Regions from separate parts of the Pantoea sp. sgz302252 genome, predicted to be linked through region 1. Evidence: riboswitches for the same ligand, from Rfam matches in the RefSeq annotation. Region 1 holds a riboswitch; the other holds the start of a gene.

Region 1 (7,527 bases):
TGAGCGCAGCGATCAAGCGCCTTGAAACTCAGCTCAACATCAGGCTATTCGCGCGTTCGACGCGAAGCCTGCGCTTAACGCCGGAAGGTGAAACCTGGCTCCCTTACGCCACGCAAATGCTGGAAACATTGCAGGCCGGTCTGCAAAAAATTCAGGCACCGGAAGATGAAGTGCGTGGGACATTGCAGATTGCGGTGCCTTCAGATTTAGGGCGCAACCTTTTACTGTCCGTGTTTCAGGATTTCAGGCGACTAACACACGAGACGTGTTGCCACGCTGGAAATAGAATGGTCACGATCAACAACCTGTTTTACCGCTTTAATTTTAAACTCTTCGGGATAACGCTTACCGCTCATGGGCACCTCTCTTTAAGCCATCTTAAATGGCTCTGAGGTATCTGTTAAACCCGTGGCGATTCAGAAAAAAATCCACCATTTTATGGAAGCCGTCAGCCCCTTTCCTGGAGGGAAACGTGGTCAGGCAAAAAGTATAACGATTTAGTTACTTACCGAATGTTTTATCTATTATGAATTTTTCACTGTATTGACTCTCGCGATGAATAGTGTAGGGTCGTGTTATTTTTATTCTAGAGAGTCTGAAAATGTTAACAAAAATTAAAAAGGGTGCAATTGCTTTATTGTGCATAATTGTTGTCATTTTTGTTAAATCTTTGGTGGTAGACGCCAAAAATGTTACATCCAGCTATCAGGAGCACAGTGCAAAAGAAAATATAAAAAGTGCTATGCAAAAGAACTGCGGTGGAAAAATAGATACAAAAATTGATGGGGTCACCAGTGTTAATAGCTGTGATTATGATATAGATAAAAATGCCTTTATTTTTAATTATGATGTGGCGGTTAATTATAATGATGTCGCACCGACTTTTTCAGATGCAGAAAAAATAAAAAGCGAGGCCGTCATGAAAATAAAAAATTCGACACATGCTAATACTTACATTAAAAACAATATTTCTTTGGTTTATAATTACTATAGCTTGGATCGAAAATTAATTACGAGTATCTTTATATCACCTTCAGAATTAAAATAGATTTTAGTTTTTATTTTTAACTATTTACGATTAAATGGAAGATTACGCGATAATGATGTGATGATGTATTAAGGATAATAGCAATGGTTAATATTGATAAAATTCGAAAAATACTGATGCTGGCCTTTAATAACAGAAATAAAGAAGAAGCAACGACCGCTTTCCGGCAAGCATATACGCTTATGCAGCATGGGAAGGTTAAAATCGAACAAGTATTTGGTAATTCTCTTAGTGATAACAAACAGAGAGAACAAGAATTGGTACTAAAATATAATGAGCTGCTCACGGCAAAAAAACTACGTGAAGAAAATTCTCACTTAGAAACCAGTAATAGGGAAAACGTAAAAATTATTCTTGAGATGCAAGAGAAAAATTCAATAAGGAAAGATAAAAATATTATCGGATATTGCGTGTCGGCTTTCATTGCTGGTATGGTGACGGTAGTAGTCATCGGTAAAGACAGACAGAGTGATTCCGTGGTTGCCAGTACTTATGCTCCACCAACAACCATCAGTACCGAATCTACCAATGCGGGAATTCCCATTCCCGATAATAATAATACCACCCCAAATATGAAGTCTGAAATTCCTACAGTTGTCCGGAGATTCTCATTTAAATATGGTATGATCAGTAATGCCACCGGGAAAAGTGTTAAGCGCGATATCATCGTGATGAGTGATGGAGCAATCACTGATAGTGTTTATGGGAAATTGCAGCATGTTTCTGATGATCTTTATAAAAATGTAAATGGAAACTCTTTGCGGTTCGAAGAGATTAATGCTCACCATATTATTCTCAATGGCAGTGACACATTTACTGATGATTCTGCATCGACAAATCTGACCGAGATAGCTGAAGAATTTAAGGAGGCTAATGCCCGCGACATTGCCAATGTAACCAGAAAAGGAGGGGATAGCTACCTTACCTATGCCAATGGTGAATTTGTACAAATGTATGCATTTCAGGATAAGCTTATTTATGTGGATATTAATGGTTATGGTGAGTTTAAAACTTATATCTATTCAACTATGGATTCCGACAGCGGTAACATGGTTTACACCAAACAAAATAGTAATAAATACATTAAAATAGGCGGCGTGCCTTTATATACTTCAAATAATAACATGAATAATGTCATAAATAGTTTTAGGGGTAATCCAGTGGTGAAGCTCAACTAATTTTATCTATTATCGTAGAGTAAAGTAAGTATCCGGAGTTTTCATCTTAATATGAAACAAGTACGTTAAGGTGAAGAAAATTGGAATTTCATTACGATCAGACGTTCTTGTGTTAACAAGCTTCTTTCTTTAGTCTATGAGACGATGATTTATTCTTCATCAAATGACTCGGGGTGCCCCATCGCTGATGGGCTGAGAAATACCCGTACCACCTGATCTGGATAATGCCAGCGTAGGGAAGTCAGAGACCCACGCAGGGTATCGCTTCTTCACCGTCTGGCAGGAGCGCACTATGCAACCTGACCTGCTATCTTCGGCGCAAATCGCGCACACTTCTCTTCTATTTCGGCGTTTTTCGCCGCTCGTTCACTGCATGACCAATGACGTGGTGCAAACTTTTTCCGCCAATGTATTGCTGGCGCTGGGGGCTTCTCCAGCCATGGTTATCGATAAAGCTGAAGCGCCGCAATTTGCTGCCATTGCTGACGCGTTGCTGATTAACGTCGGGACGCACACTCAGGAACGTGCCGTCGCGATGCGGGCCGCTGTCGAAAGCGCCAATGCGGAGAATAAGCCCTGGGTGTTGGACCCGGTGGGCGTTGGCGCTATCGCGCTACGCACGGAATTCTGCCAGCAACTGCTGCCGCTCCGGCCTGCGGTGATTCGCGGGAATGCCTCTGAAATCAACGCGCTGGCGGGTATGAGCCAGGGCGGTCGCGGTATGGATACCACCGACACGGCCAGTGCCGCTTTGCCTGCTGCACAGGCGCTGGCGCGTCAGATATCCACTCTGGTTGTTGTGACCGGGGAAGTTGATTACGTGACCGACGGACGCCGAACCGTGATGGTCACGGGCGGCGATATCATCATGACCAAAGTTGTCGGAACCGGATGCGCGCTCTCTGCGGCAGTTGCTGCCAGTTGTGCGTTGCCAGGCGATCGTCTGGATAACGTCGCGGCGGTCTGTGGAATGATGAAGCAAGCGGGGAAAGTGGCGGCGGAGAACAGTAAAGGCCCAGGCAGTTTTGTGGCGGCTTTTCTGGATGCGCTGTGGGCGGAGGGCAACGTATGAAACGTATTAATGCACTCACCATTGCGGGCACAGATCCAAGCGGCGGCGCCGGGATTCAGGCCGATCTTAAAACGTTCTCGGCGCTTGGGGCGTATGGTTGTTCGGTGATCACCGCGCTGGTGGCGCAGAACACGCAGGGCGTACAATCGGTCTATCGCATTGAGCCTGACTTTGTGGCCGCTCAGCTTGATTCGGTGTTTAGCGATGTGCGCATCGATTCGACCAAAATCGGCATGCTCGCAGAAACGGATATTGTTGAAGCCGTGGCGGAACGTCTGGCTCGCTATCAGATTAAAAACGTCGTGCTTGATACCGTAATGCTGGCAAAAAGTGGCGATCCGCTGCTCTCCGTTTCCGCTGTTGATACGTTGCGTAAGCGCCTGTTGCCACAGGTTTCTTTAATCACCCCTAATCTGCCTGAAGCGGCGGCGCTGCTCGATGCGCCCCATGCGCGTAATGAACAGGAAATGCTGGAACAAGGTCGCGCTTTAGTGGCGTTGGGTTGTGAGGCGGTGTTGATGAAAGGCGGTCATCTGACAGAGGCAGAAAGCCCGGACTGGCTGTTTACGGCTGAAGGTGAGTATCGCTTCACCGCCCCGCGCGTACAGACTAAAAACACCCACGGCACCGGCTGTACGCTTTCGGCGGCGTTGGCAGCGCTCAAACCGCGTTGTGGCAGTTGGCTCGAAACCGTGCCAGAGGCGAAACGGTGGTTGTCGGCTGCGCTGGCGCAAGCAGATTCACTGGAAGTCGGAAAGGGGATTGGGCCGGTGCATCATTTCCACGCGTGGTGGTAGTATACTGGCTGACACTGTCAGCAAGGATTACCCGAGATGGAACAAGCGCATACCCGGCTTATTGCTCAACTGACCGAGCGCATTGCCGCCACGGATAACACGCCGCTGTACCTGAAATTTGCCGAAACGGTCAAAAATGCGGTTCGCAGCGGCTGGCTGGAGCATGGCAATATTTTGCCCGGCGAGCGCGATCTCAGCAAACTGACCGGCGTGTCTCGCATTACGGTGCGTAAGGCGATGCAGACGCTGGAAGACGAAGGCGTGGTGACTCGCGCGCGCGGCTACGGCACGCAGATCAACAACATCTTTGAGTATTCGCTGAAAGAAGCGCGCGGTTTTTCCCAGCAGGTGGTATTACGCGGCAAAAAGCCCGACACGCTTTGGGTCAACAAACGTGTGGTGGAGTGTCCTCAGGATGTGGCTGAGCAGCTGTCGCTCACGCCGAAAAGTGACGTATTTCTGCTGAAACGTATTCGTTATGTGGATGAAGAGGCGGTGTCGATTGAGGAGTCCTGGGTGCCCGCGCACCTGATTGCGGACGCGGACGCCATCGGTATTTCGTTGTATGACTATTTCCGCAGCCAGCACATTTTCCCGCAGCGTACTCGCTCACGCGTCAGCGCCCGGATGCCGGACGCTGAGTTTCAGTCGCACATTAAAATGGATGACAAAATCCCGGTGTTGGTCATTAAGCAGGTGGCGCTGGACCAGCAGCAGCGGCCGATTGAGTACAGCATCAGCTACTGCCGCAGTGATTTATACGTTTTTGTGTGCGAGGAGTAGTTCTTCCGCTGTCGGGGCGCAGTCGCCGCCCCGGTGGCTGACCACCCAGCTCGCCACCGCATTCCCCAGAATGACTGCCTCTGCCAGCGGTTTTCCAACGGCTAACCCCGCCAGCACTCCCCCTGCGTGGCTATCGCCCGCGCCGATGGTATCCACCACCTTTGCCGGAAACGCAGCCGCATGGCCGGACGCCTCGGCACTGAAATACCACGCGCCGTCTTTATCCTGGCGCACAATTAACGGTGCGTTCCAGCGTTCCAGCCAGGCTTTGCCCAGTGCAGACACTTCCGCGGGGAGCTGCTCGCGTTCGGCGATGATCTCCGCTTCCTGCCGATTCAGTGTAATGATTGGCTTGCAGGCCATAATGCGCGCGAACAGTTCAGGCGTGATGTCGGCAATTCTCGGTCCGAAATCTATTAACGCTGTTACCTCTGGCGAGGCCTCCAGCCAACTGACCAGCAGTTCTGCGCACGACGCGGTGAGCTGATAGCCGGATAAATAAGCCAGGCCGTTGGGCTGATGCGGCAGACGAGCCAGCCACTCGTCGTTCCAGGCATTTTCTACCCCGGTGAACGACATAAAGGTGCGCTCGCCATCGGGCTCGACCAGCGCCAGGCACCAGCCGTTATCTCCTTTGTCGGTGTCGATAATGCTTTCAATGCCCTGGCGTGCGAGGTTGTTGCGCACAATATCGGCCCAGACGCCCTGGCCGAGCGGCAGGGCGTTACAGGCTTCGATACCCAGGCGTTTGAGCGCCACCGCGACGTTCAGCGCGCAGCCGCCAATATTGACGCTTTGCTGTTGCAGTTCGATATCGCAGCCGCGCCAGGGCAGAGCATAGGCATCGGCGATAACGTCGATCACCGCCGAGCCAATCACCGTCACCGGGCGTTTTTGTTTCTCGTTCAGCATTTTTCCTCCCGTTGCTGGCGGTAACGCAGCAGGGCACTGGCGTAGCGGCCAAAGTCGAGCTGATTTACGTCGTCGAGTTCAGCTTTTAGCGCCGGATCAATGCCTTCAATACCGTGCAGCGCGCCACAGATGGCCGTGGCCATCGCGCCGATGGTGTCGGTGTCGCCGCCGAGATTGGCGCATAAAATGGCGCAGCGATTAGGATCAGTTTGTGCCAGTTCCACCATCGCGACGGCGCAGGCCACGGATTCAATCGTGCTGGTTCCCGCGCCCACCAGTTGATAAAGCTGCTCGCTGGCGGATTCCACACCGTTCGCTTCACGCACCGTTTTCAGGGCCAGTTCAATACGCAGCGCCAGCGAGGCATTAAAGGTGGTGATGCGTTTTTCCTGAGCATGGCGAGCAACGGAAGGGAGCGCGGCAGCGATAGTCTGCCAGCTATCCCCGTCAATCGCCCGGGAGACCGCCCAGCCAATCACCACGGCACCGGCAATCGCCAGGTCGGATTTGTGCGTTGGGCTGGAGGCCAGCGCAACGGCTTCGATAAACGCATCGAGATCGGCTGTCGGCAGCACGCAGCCCAGTGGGGAAACGCGCATCGCCGCGCCGTTGGTCACGCCGTTGTTCTCAAGCTGGCTAACCGGTTTGCCGTCCCGAATGGCATTCAGGGCAATTTTAGACGTTGGCCCGAGGACGTTTTTGTTGAACGCATCAAATCCTTCGGCCCACGCCAGAATGTGGCGACCAATCACGTCCGGCACAATCTCGCCATCGCATTCAATCAGCGCATCGGCCAGGCAAAGCGCCATCGAGGTGTCGTCGGTAAACTCCGCGCGCTTGAAGTAGCAGGCCGCGTTGTTTTCGGCCGGGCCATCCAGAAAACGGTCAATCCAGCCGAAGTGCGCTTTCACCCGCGAGCGAGGCCACAGTTCCGAAGGCATTCCCATGGCATCACCTAAAGCTTGTCCGTACAGCGCGCCGAGAATTCGTTGGTCTTTCATTTCACTTCCTCATGTGTCAGCGCCACATCTCGTTCGTCATTGCTGACGCTAATGGCGGTAATTTCTTTATCCGATTCGCGGAAGAACAGCATAAACAGCACGGCAATCACGGCAATCATCACTGCCCCGAATGTCCACATGCCCGCCCAGTTAAACGTCAGGCCGTTGACGGGCTCTTTCCAGGCGAACATTTTTTCCATCATTACGCCGCCAAGGCGGTAGCCGAGCAGGCTGCCGAAGCCCTGACAGCACAGGGTAATCAGCCCCTGCGCCGCAGTGCGCATGTGAACCGGGGATTTCTTGTCCACATAGATGTAGGCGGTGACGTAGTAGAAGTCATAACTTACGCCGTGCAGCAGAATGCCGAGGAACAACAGGCCGTAAGTAAAGTAATGTTCTGCGCCGCCGTAAACAAAGAAGCCGTAACGGACTGCCGCGGTGATAAGACCAAGTAATAATACCTTTTTGATACCAAAGCGTTTGGTGAAGAACGGCAGCGCCAGCATGAAGAAGATTTCAGAGAACTGGCCGAGCGTCATCCAGCCGGTGGCGTTGTGCATCCCCACTTCGGTGAGATAGCCGTTGGCAAAGATGTAGTAGAACGCCAGCGGCATGGCAAACAGGAAGGAGCAGAAGAAAAAGACGAGGAAGTTTTTGTCGCGCAGCAGCACCAGCGCGTCCAGCCCCAGCATCACTTTCAGGCTCAGTTTGCCGGTGCTCTTTGGCGGCGTATCTG
Region 2 (7,527 bases), on a different contig from region 1:
CGGCTTCGAGCAGACGCTCAAGCCACGCAACGCTATCTACCACCGGGTAGAGGCCAAGGCGAAACGGCACGGGCGGAAAATCTGGCTGATACATCAGGCTTCCTCCTTGCGCAGATAAATTTCACCACCTTTGGCGCGGAAGCTGTTCGACATATCACTCATGCCCGCGTCGATGGCTTGCTTTGCCGCGTAGTCACGGACTTCCTGGGTGATTTTCATTGAGCAGAATTTAGGGCCGCACATTGAACAGAAATGAGCGACTTTGCCTGATTCTTGCGGCAGCGTTTCATCGTGATAAGCGCGGGCGGTAAACGGATCGAGCGCCAGATTGAACTGGTCTTCCCAACGGAATTCGAAGCGTGCTTTTGACATAGCGTTATCGCGTATTTGCGCGCCGGGGTGGCCTTTTGCCAAATCTGCGGCGTGCGCGGCGATTTTGTAGGTAATCAGCCCCTGTTTCACATCTTCTTTATTCGGCAAGCCGAGGTGCTCTTTGGGTGTGACATAGCACAGCATCGCGCAGCCAAACCAGCCGATCATCGCCGCGCCAATACCAGAAGTGAAATGGTCGTAGCCCGGAGCGATATCAGTGGTCAATGGGCCGAGGGTGTAGAACGGCGCTTCGTGGCAGTGCTCAAGCTCTTCGGTCATGTTGCGGTGGATCATCTGCATCGGCACATGGCCCGGGCCTTCAATCATCACCTGCACGTCGTATTCCCAGGCGATTTTGGTGAGTTCACCCAGGGTATGCAGTTCGGCAAATTGGGCTTCATCATTCGCATCCTGAATAGAGCCCGGACGCAGACCATCACCCAACGACAGCGACACGTCATAGGCGGCGCAGATTTCGCAAATCTCGCGGAAGTGTTCGTAGAGGAAGTTTTCCTGATGATGGGAGAGGCACCATTTCGCCATGATGGAGCCGCCGCGGGACACAATCCCGGTCAGGCGTTTGGCGGTCATGGGAACATAACGTAGCAGCACGCCCGCGTGAATGGTGAAGTAGTCCACGCCTTGTTCAGCTTGTTCCAGCAGCGTATCGCGGAACGCTTCCCAGGTCAGATCTTCGGCGATCCCGTTCACTTTCTCTAATGCCTGGTAGATCGGAACTGTGCCGATCGGCACCGGGCTGTTACGCAAGATCCACTCGCGCGTTTCGTGGATATAGCGCCCGGTAGAAAGGTCCATGACGGTGTCTGCGCCCCAGCGCGTGGACCACACCAGTTTTTCTACTTCCTCTTCGATGGAAGAAGTGACCGCCGAATTACCGATATTGGCGTTGACCTTAACGAGGAAGTTACGGCCGATAATCATCGGTTCAGATTCAGGATGGTTGATGTTGGCAGGAATAATCGCTCGCCCGGCGGCAACTTCGTCACGCACAAATTCAGGCGTGATGTTCTCTGGCAGGCGTGCGCCGAACCCTTCTCCTGGGTGCTGGTGGCGAAGTACTTCGCTACGAATGCGTTCGCGGCCCATGTTTTCACGAATCGCGATGAACTCCATTTCTGGCGTGACGATCCCCTGCCGGGCATAGTGTAACTGGGTGACGCGCTTCCCTGATTTGGCACGCTTTGGTGTTAACAGCCCGGTGAAGCGCAGCTCATCCAGGCCATCATCGGCAAGACGCTCTTTGGTGTAAGCGGAACTGCGTTCGTCCAGCGCTTCGCTATCGGCACGCGCATCAATCCATGGCTGGCGCAGTTTTGCCAGGCCCTGCTGCACGTTAATCGCGATGGCTGGATCGCCATACGGGCCGGAAGTGTCATACACCGGCACGGCTTCGTTTTCTTCGAATTGAGGCTGCTCTTTGGTGCCACCCGTTAGCGTTGGGCTGAGCTGGATTTCACGCATGGGGACGCGAATATCTTCACGGTAGCCGTTGAGGTAAATACGTTGAGAATTGGGGAAGGCGGTCCCTTCGAGGGTATCGATAAAGTGTTGAGCTTGCGCGCGTTGTTCGCGGCGGGACAGTTTGAGTGTAGACATAGCACATTCCAGTAAAGTAAGGATATGGCTTGTCAGACGACGGATGAAGCAAGAGAGAAGATCGCCGGGAAGGCGATACAACAGCAGATTGACTCTTGTTCCCTTCGCAGGTATTAGCCTGATCAGGTTCCGCGGATCCCGAATTAACGGTCTCAGCCCAAATGGGCACTCCGACAAGATAAACCCTCGTCAACCGACGAGGTGAAGGTTGTAAATTACTCGTTAACGCTTAAGAACTCAAGCCGGGCGCGCAATCTGATTTTCATCATTGGCGCTGCCGTTGAGTTTGTTATCCAGTGCCAGCGCAATCAGGCTGTCTTCCAGCGTGAAGCGGGCGGCGAGGGCTTCGCCCAGCATCGATAACGCCTGCTGGAACTCCATGCAGTTGTCGTCATCAATGGCAGTTTCCAGGCTGGAATCATACAGATCCATAATCTGTTGCGTGTTGCCTTCCAGTTGCGGATACAGTTTTGTGGCGGCTAAAAGTGGGTTTTCACCTTCCAATTCGCCGACAATGCGTTCATAAATACTGAAGTGACCGGCTGAGAGGTAATCCACCAGACGCTGACAAAAATCGTCCAGTGCTTTCTCATTGAGACGCGTAAACGATCCTTTACCAGGCTTAATGCCAACCAGATTGTAGTAAGCGACGAGCAACTGCTTACGAACCTGTAGCCACTGATCGACCAGATGATGGCTGCCGCCAACGCGCTCTGTCAGGCTTTCTAACTGGTTTAGCATGATTGACTCCGCAAGTTGAAGTGTAAAACGGCTCACCCAAAAAATGTAAAAACACTGTTAACAAAGTGCCAGTGAAGCGAAGGTAGTGCAATAGATATGGATCGTATAATTGAAAAATTAGATCGAGGCTGGTGGATAGTCAGCCACGAACAGAAATTATGGCTGCCGGGTGGGGAAATTCCGCACGGCGAGGCGGAAAGTTTCGATCTTACCGGCAAGCACGCCATGCAAATCGGTGAATGGCAGGGCGAACCTGTCTGGCTGGTTCAGGAGGCGCGTCGTCATGAGTTGGGCACTGTTCGGCAAGTACTTGATCAGGATGTTGGCTTATTCCAGCTTGCAGGGCGTGGCGTGCAGTTAGCGGAGTTTTATCGTTCGCATAAATTCTGCGGTTACTGCGGGCACACCATGCACCCAAGTAAAACCGAATGGGCCATGCTTTGCAGTCATTGCCGTGAGCGTTATTACCCGCAGATAGCGCCTTGCATCATTGTGGCGATTCGTCGGGATGATTCGATCCTGCTGGCGCAACACACTCGCCATCGCAACGGTGTGCATACTGTGTTGGCGGGCTTCGTTGAAGTTGGGGAAACCCTCGAGCAGGCGGTAGCTCGCGAAGTGATGGAAGAGAGTGGGATTCGGGTAAAAAACCTGCGTTATGTGACTTCGCAACCGTGGCCTTTCCCGCAATCTTTGATGACCGCTTTTATGGCCGACTATGACAGCGGCGATATTGTTATCGACCCGAAAGAGCTCTTGGAGGCGAACTGGTATCGCTATGACTCGCTGCCGCTGTTACCGCCGCCGGGTACTGTGGCGCGCCGCCTGATTGAAGATACGGTCGCGATGTGTCGGGCAGACCACGAGTGATGGTACACTGAGCGCCTGACGCATTAAGGAACTGCAACCATGACCGAACTGAAGAACGATCGTTATCTGCGTGCGCTGCTGCGCCAGCCTGTTGATGTCACCCCCGTCTGGATGATGAGGCAAGCAGGCCGTTATTTGCCGGAGTACAAAGCCACCCGCGCTGAAGCTGGCGATTTTATGTCGCTGTGCAAAAATGCCGAGCTGGCCTGTGAAGTGACGCTCCAGCCGCTGCGCCGTTACCCGCTGGATGCGGCGATCCTCTTCTCGGACATTCTGACCATCCCTGATGCAATGGGCCTTGGCCTCTATTTTGAATCCGGTGAAGGCCCACGCTTTACCTCGCCGTTGAAAACCAAAGCCGATATCGAAAAGCTCCCTGTTCCCGATCCTGAACAGGAACTGGGCTATGTGATGAATGCGGTTCGTACCATTCGCCGTGAATTGAAGGGCGAAGTGCCGTTGATTGGTTTCTCTGGCAGCCCATGGACGCTTGCGACCTATATGGTGGAAGGTGGTAGCAGCAAGGCGTTTACCGTCATCAAAAAAATGATGTACGCCGATCCGCAGGCACTGCATCTGCTGCTCGATAAGCTGGCGAAGAGCGTCACGCTCTACCTCAACGCGCAAATTCGCGCGGGCGCGCAGTCGGTCATGATTTTCGATACCTGGGGAGGAGTGCTTACCGGGCGCGATTATCAGCAGTTCTCTCTCTACTATATGCATAAAATCATCGACGGCCTGCTGCGTGAAAATGAAGGTCGCCGGGTGCCTGTGACGCTGTTTACTAAAGGCGGTGGGCAATGGCTGGAAGCGATGGCCGAAACGGGCTGCGATGCGCTGGGTCTGGACTGGACAACCGATATCGCCGATGCGCGTCGCCGCGTAGGCCATAAAGTGGCACTTCAGGGCAACATGGATCCGTCGATGCTTTACGCTCAACCAGCACGCATTGAGGAAGAAGTGGCGACTATTCTGGCCGGATTTGGTGAGGGCGAAGGCCATGTCTTCAATCTTGGTCACGGTATTCATCAGGATGTGCCGCCAGCACACGCGGGCGCGTTTGTTGAAGCCGTTCATCGTCTGTCGGCGCACTATCACCAGTAAGGACACGGCATGGATCTGGCAGATCTTCGGGAGCAACAGCGGGCGTTAGCGTCTTCAGTGATCCGCGAAGATCGCTTGATTCAGGATCCGCCGCTGCTGATCGGTGGCGCAGATGTTGGGTTTGAAAACGAGGGCGAAATTACTCGCGCGGCGATGGTGTTGCTTGAATTCCCGAGCCTCAAACTGGTGGAATATCAAATCGCCCGCATTCCCACCACCATGCCGTATATCCCCGGTTTCCTCTCTTTTCGTGAATATCCTGCGCTGCTTGCCGCGTGGGATAAACTCTCCCGTAAACCCGACTTGCTGTTCGTGGATGGTCACGGTATCTCTCATCCACGACGTCTGGGGGTTGCCAGCCATTTTGGTTTGCTGGTGGACGTGCCGACTATTGGCGTGGCGAAAAAACGGTTATGCGGCAAGTTCGAACCGCTTTCTGCTGAAGCTGGCGCGCTGGCACCACTCATGGATAAAGACGAGCAGCTAGGCTGGGTCTGGCGCAGCAAGGTGCGTTGTAATCCTTTGTTTATTGCCACTGGACATCGTGTGAGCGCGGACAGTGCGCTGGCATGGGTTCAGCGCTGCACGCAAGGCTATCGTTTGCCGGAACCAACTCGCTGGGCCGATGCGGTGGCTTCAGGGCGGCCTGCTTTCCAGCGTTGGCAAGCAATTCAGCCTTGATTCAGGTAAACTTCCGCTCATTCACGTCTCTGAGAACTGATCATGTTACAAAACCCGATTCATCTGCGCCTTGAGAAGCTGGAAAGCTGGCAGCATGTGACCTTTATGGCCTGCCTGTGCGAACGCATGTACCCAAACTATGCCGTGTTCTGTCAGCAGACAGAATTCGCCGACGGCCAGCTTTATCGCCGCATTCTCGATCTTATCTGGGAAACCCTGACCGTGAAGGACGCGAAGGTGAATTTCGACAGCCAGCTTGAAAAACTGGAAGAAGCCATTCCGGTTGCCGATGACTTCGATATGTACGGTGTTTATCCGGCTATCGATGCTTGTGTGGCGTTAAGCGAGCTGCTTCATTCTCGCCTGAGCGGTGAGACGCTTGAGCATGCGATTGAAGTCAGTAAAGCGTCGATTACCACCGTCGCGATGCTGGAAATGACCCAGGCGGGTCGGGAAATGACGGACGAAGAGCTCAAAGAAAACCCAGCGGTTGAGCAGGAATGGGACATTCAATGGGAAATTTTCCGACTGCTTGCTGAGTGCGAAGAGCGTGATATTGAGCTTATCAAAGGGCTGCGTGCAGACCTTCGCGAGGCCGGCGAGAGCAATATCGGTATAAATTTTCAGCAATGAAGCCACAAAACGTGACATTCAGTCTGAATTGTCGTGCCTGAAGGCTTCACATCTGCCCCCCGTCTGGTCTACATTTGGTAGGCGAAAATAAGTGGCTATCGGTGCGTGTATGCAGGAGAGTGCTCTTCAGGCATTTTCGTCGCACTCGATGCTTAGCAAGCGATAAACACATTGTAAGGATAACATATGAACAAGACTCAACTGATTGATGTAATTGCGGACAAGGCTGATCTGTCTAAAGCACAGGCAAAATCTGCTCTGGAATCCACCCTGGCTGCTATTACTGAGTCTCTGAAAGAAGGTGATGCTGTACAGCTGGTTGGCTTCGGTACCTTCAAAGTGAACCACCGCGCTGAGCGTACTGGCCGCAACCCGCAGACCGGTAAAGAAATCAAAATCGCCGCAGCTAACGTGCCGGCATTTGTTTCTGGTAAAGCACTGAAAGACGCAGTTAAGTAAGACCGCGTGGCAGTGAACAGTTTTAATGAAGGGGCGGCTCCGCCCCTTTTGTCATTCTGGCGTCGTTCACTGATGCTGGCAGGCGCTCTGTTGCTCTCTGCATGTAGCCATAACTCCTCACTCCCGCCGTTTACCGCCAGTGGTTATGCTGATAACCAGGGCGCGGTGCGTATCTGGCGAAAAGATTCTGACAACGAAACCCATCTGCTTACGGCATTCAGCCCATGGCGGAGTGGGAACACTTCAACCAGCGAATATCGCTGGCAGGGCGATTCGCTCTCTCTGATTGAGCTCAACATTTACGGTAAGCCACCGGAACACATTCGCGTGCGTTTTGATAACCACGGCGAACTCAGTTTCATGCAGCGTGAAGTGGACGGTCAGAAGCAGCAGCTTTCCAATGACCAGATTGCGCTCTATCGCTATCAGGCACAGCAGATTCGCCAGACCAGTGATGCGCTGCGGCAAGGGCGCGTCGTGCTGCGTCAAGGGCGCTGGCACGCGAATCACACCGTGACGACCTGTGAAGGGCCGACGGTTACACCTGATCTTGAAAGTCTTGCCATTGCGCATATCGAACGCCGTCAAAGCCATTCGCCAGTGGAAGTCAGTGTGGCCTGGCTGGAAGCGCCGGAAGGATCGCAACTGTTGCTGGTGGCGAATGAAGATTTCTGCACATGGCAACCGAAGGAAAAGACGTTCTGAGTGCAGTAATCCCCTCTCCCTGAGGAGAGGGTTAGGGTGAAATGCTGGGACTTACTTCTCTTGCTCACGCGCAATCGCGCGATAACCAATATCCCCGCGGCTGAAGCAGCCATCCCAGTGAATGTCTGTCATCAGTGCGTAAGCACGCTTCTGTGCTTCCGCCACGGTTTCGCCCAGTGCGGTCACGCAAAGTACACGCCCACCGTTGGTCAGCACACGATCATCTTCCGACAGTGTAGTGCCAGCCTGGAACACTTTCCCGCCTTCAACCTCTTCCAGCGGCAAACCGTGGATCTCATCACCGTTGCGATAGGTCCCCGGATAACCGCCTGCGGCCATCACCAC

Evidence for each region. Region 1 has a riboswitch for thiamine pyrophosphate ahead of thiM (hydroxyethylthiazole kinase). Riboswitches for the same ligand answer to the same signal wherever they lie in the genome.
Region 2: it holds a riboswitch for thiamine pyrophosphate, as region 1 does, so the genes downstream of both, thiC (phosphomethylpyrimidine synthase ThiC) here and thiM (hydroxyethylthiazole kinase) in region 1, are expected to answer to the same signal.

Annotation. Positions count from the first base shown of each region.
Region 1 is NZ_JBLFJW010000003.1:56,517-64,043, reverse strand. Features, by position in the region: partial or broken gene ACLW56_RS03450 (LysR family transcriptional regulator) at 1-251, shown strand, start outside; partial or broken gene ACLW56_RS03445 (transposase) at 261-362, opposite strand; gene ACLW56_RS03440 (hypothetical protein) at 602-1,048, shown strand; gene ACLW56_RS03435 (DUF2786 domain-containing protein) at 1,132-2,226, shown strand; TPP riboswitch at 2,386-2,482, shown strand; gene thiM (hydroxyethylthiazole kinase) at 2,519-3,298, shown strand; gene thiD (bifunctional hydroxymethylpyrimidine kinase/phosphomethylpyrimidine kinase) at 3,295-4,095, shown strand; gene ACLW56_RS03420 (GntR family transcriptional regulator) at 4,132-4,878, shown strand; gene ACLW56_RS03415 (PfkB family carbohydrate kinase) at 4,852-5,790, opposite strand; gene ACLW56_RS03410 (ADP-ribosylglycohydrolase family protein) at 5,784-6,791, opposite strand; gene ACLW56_RS03405 (nucleoside permease) at 6,788-7,527, opposite strand, start outside.
Region 2 is NZ_JBLFJW010000044.1:3,071-10,597, reverse strand. Features, by position in the region: gene thiE (thiamine phosphate synthase) at 1-94, opposite strand, end outside; gene thiC (phosphomethylpyrimidine synthase ThiC) at 94-1,989, opposite strand; TPP riboswitch at 2,072-2,172, opposite strand; gene rsd (sigma D regulator) at 2,227-2,730, opposite strand; gene nudC (NAD(+) diphosphatase) at 2,827-3,600, shown strand; gene hemE (uroporphyrinogen decarboxylase) at 3,640-4,704, shown strand; gene nfi (deoxyribonuclease V) at 4,714-5,385, shown strand; gene ACLW56_RS22925 (YjaG family protein) at 5,428-6,018, shown strand; gene hupA (nucleoid-associated protein HU-alpha) at 6,205-6,477, shown strand; gene ACLW56_RS22915 (DUF1481 domain-containing protein) at 6,490-7,182, shown strand; gene purD (phosphoribosylamine--glycine ligase) at 7,234-7,527, opposite strand, start outside.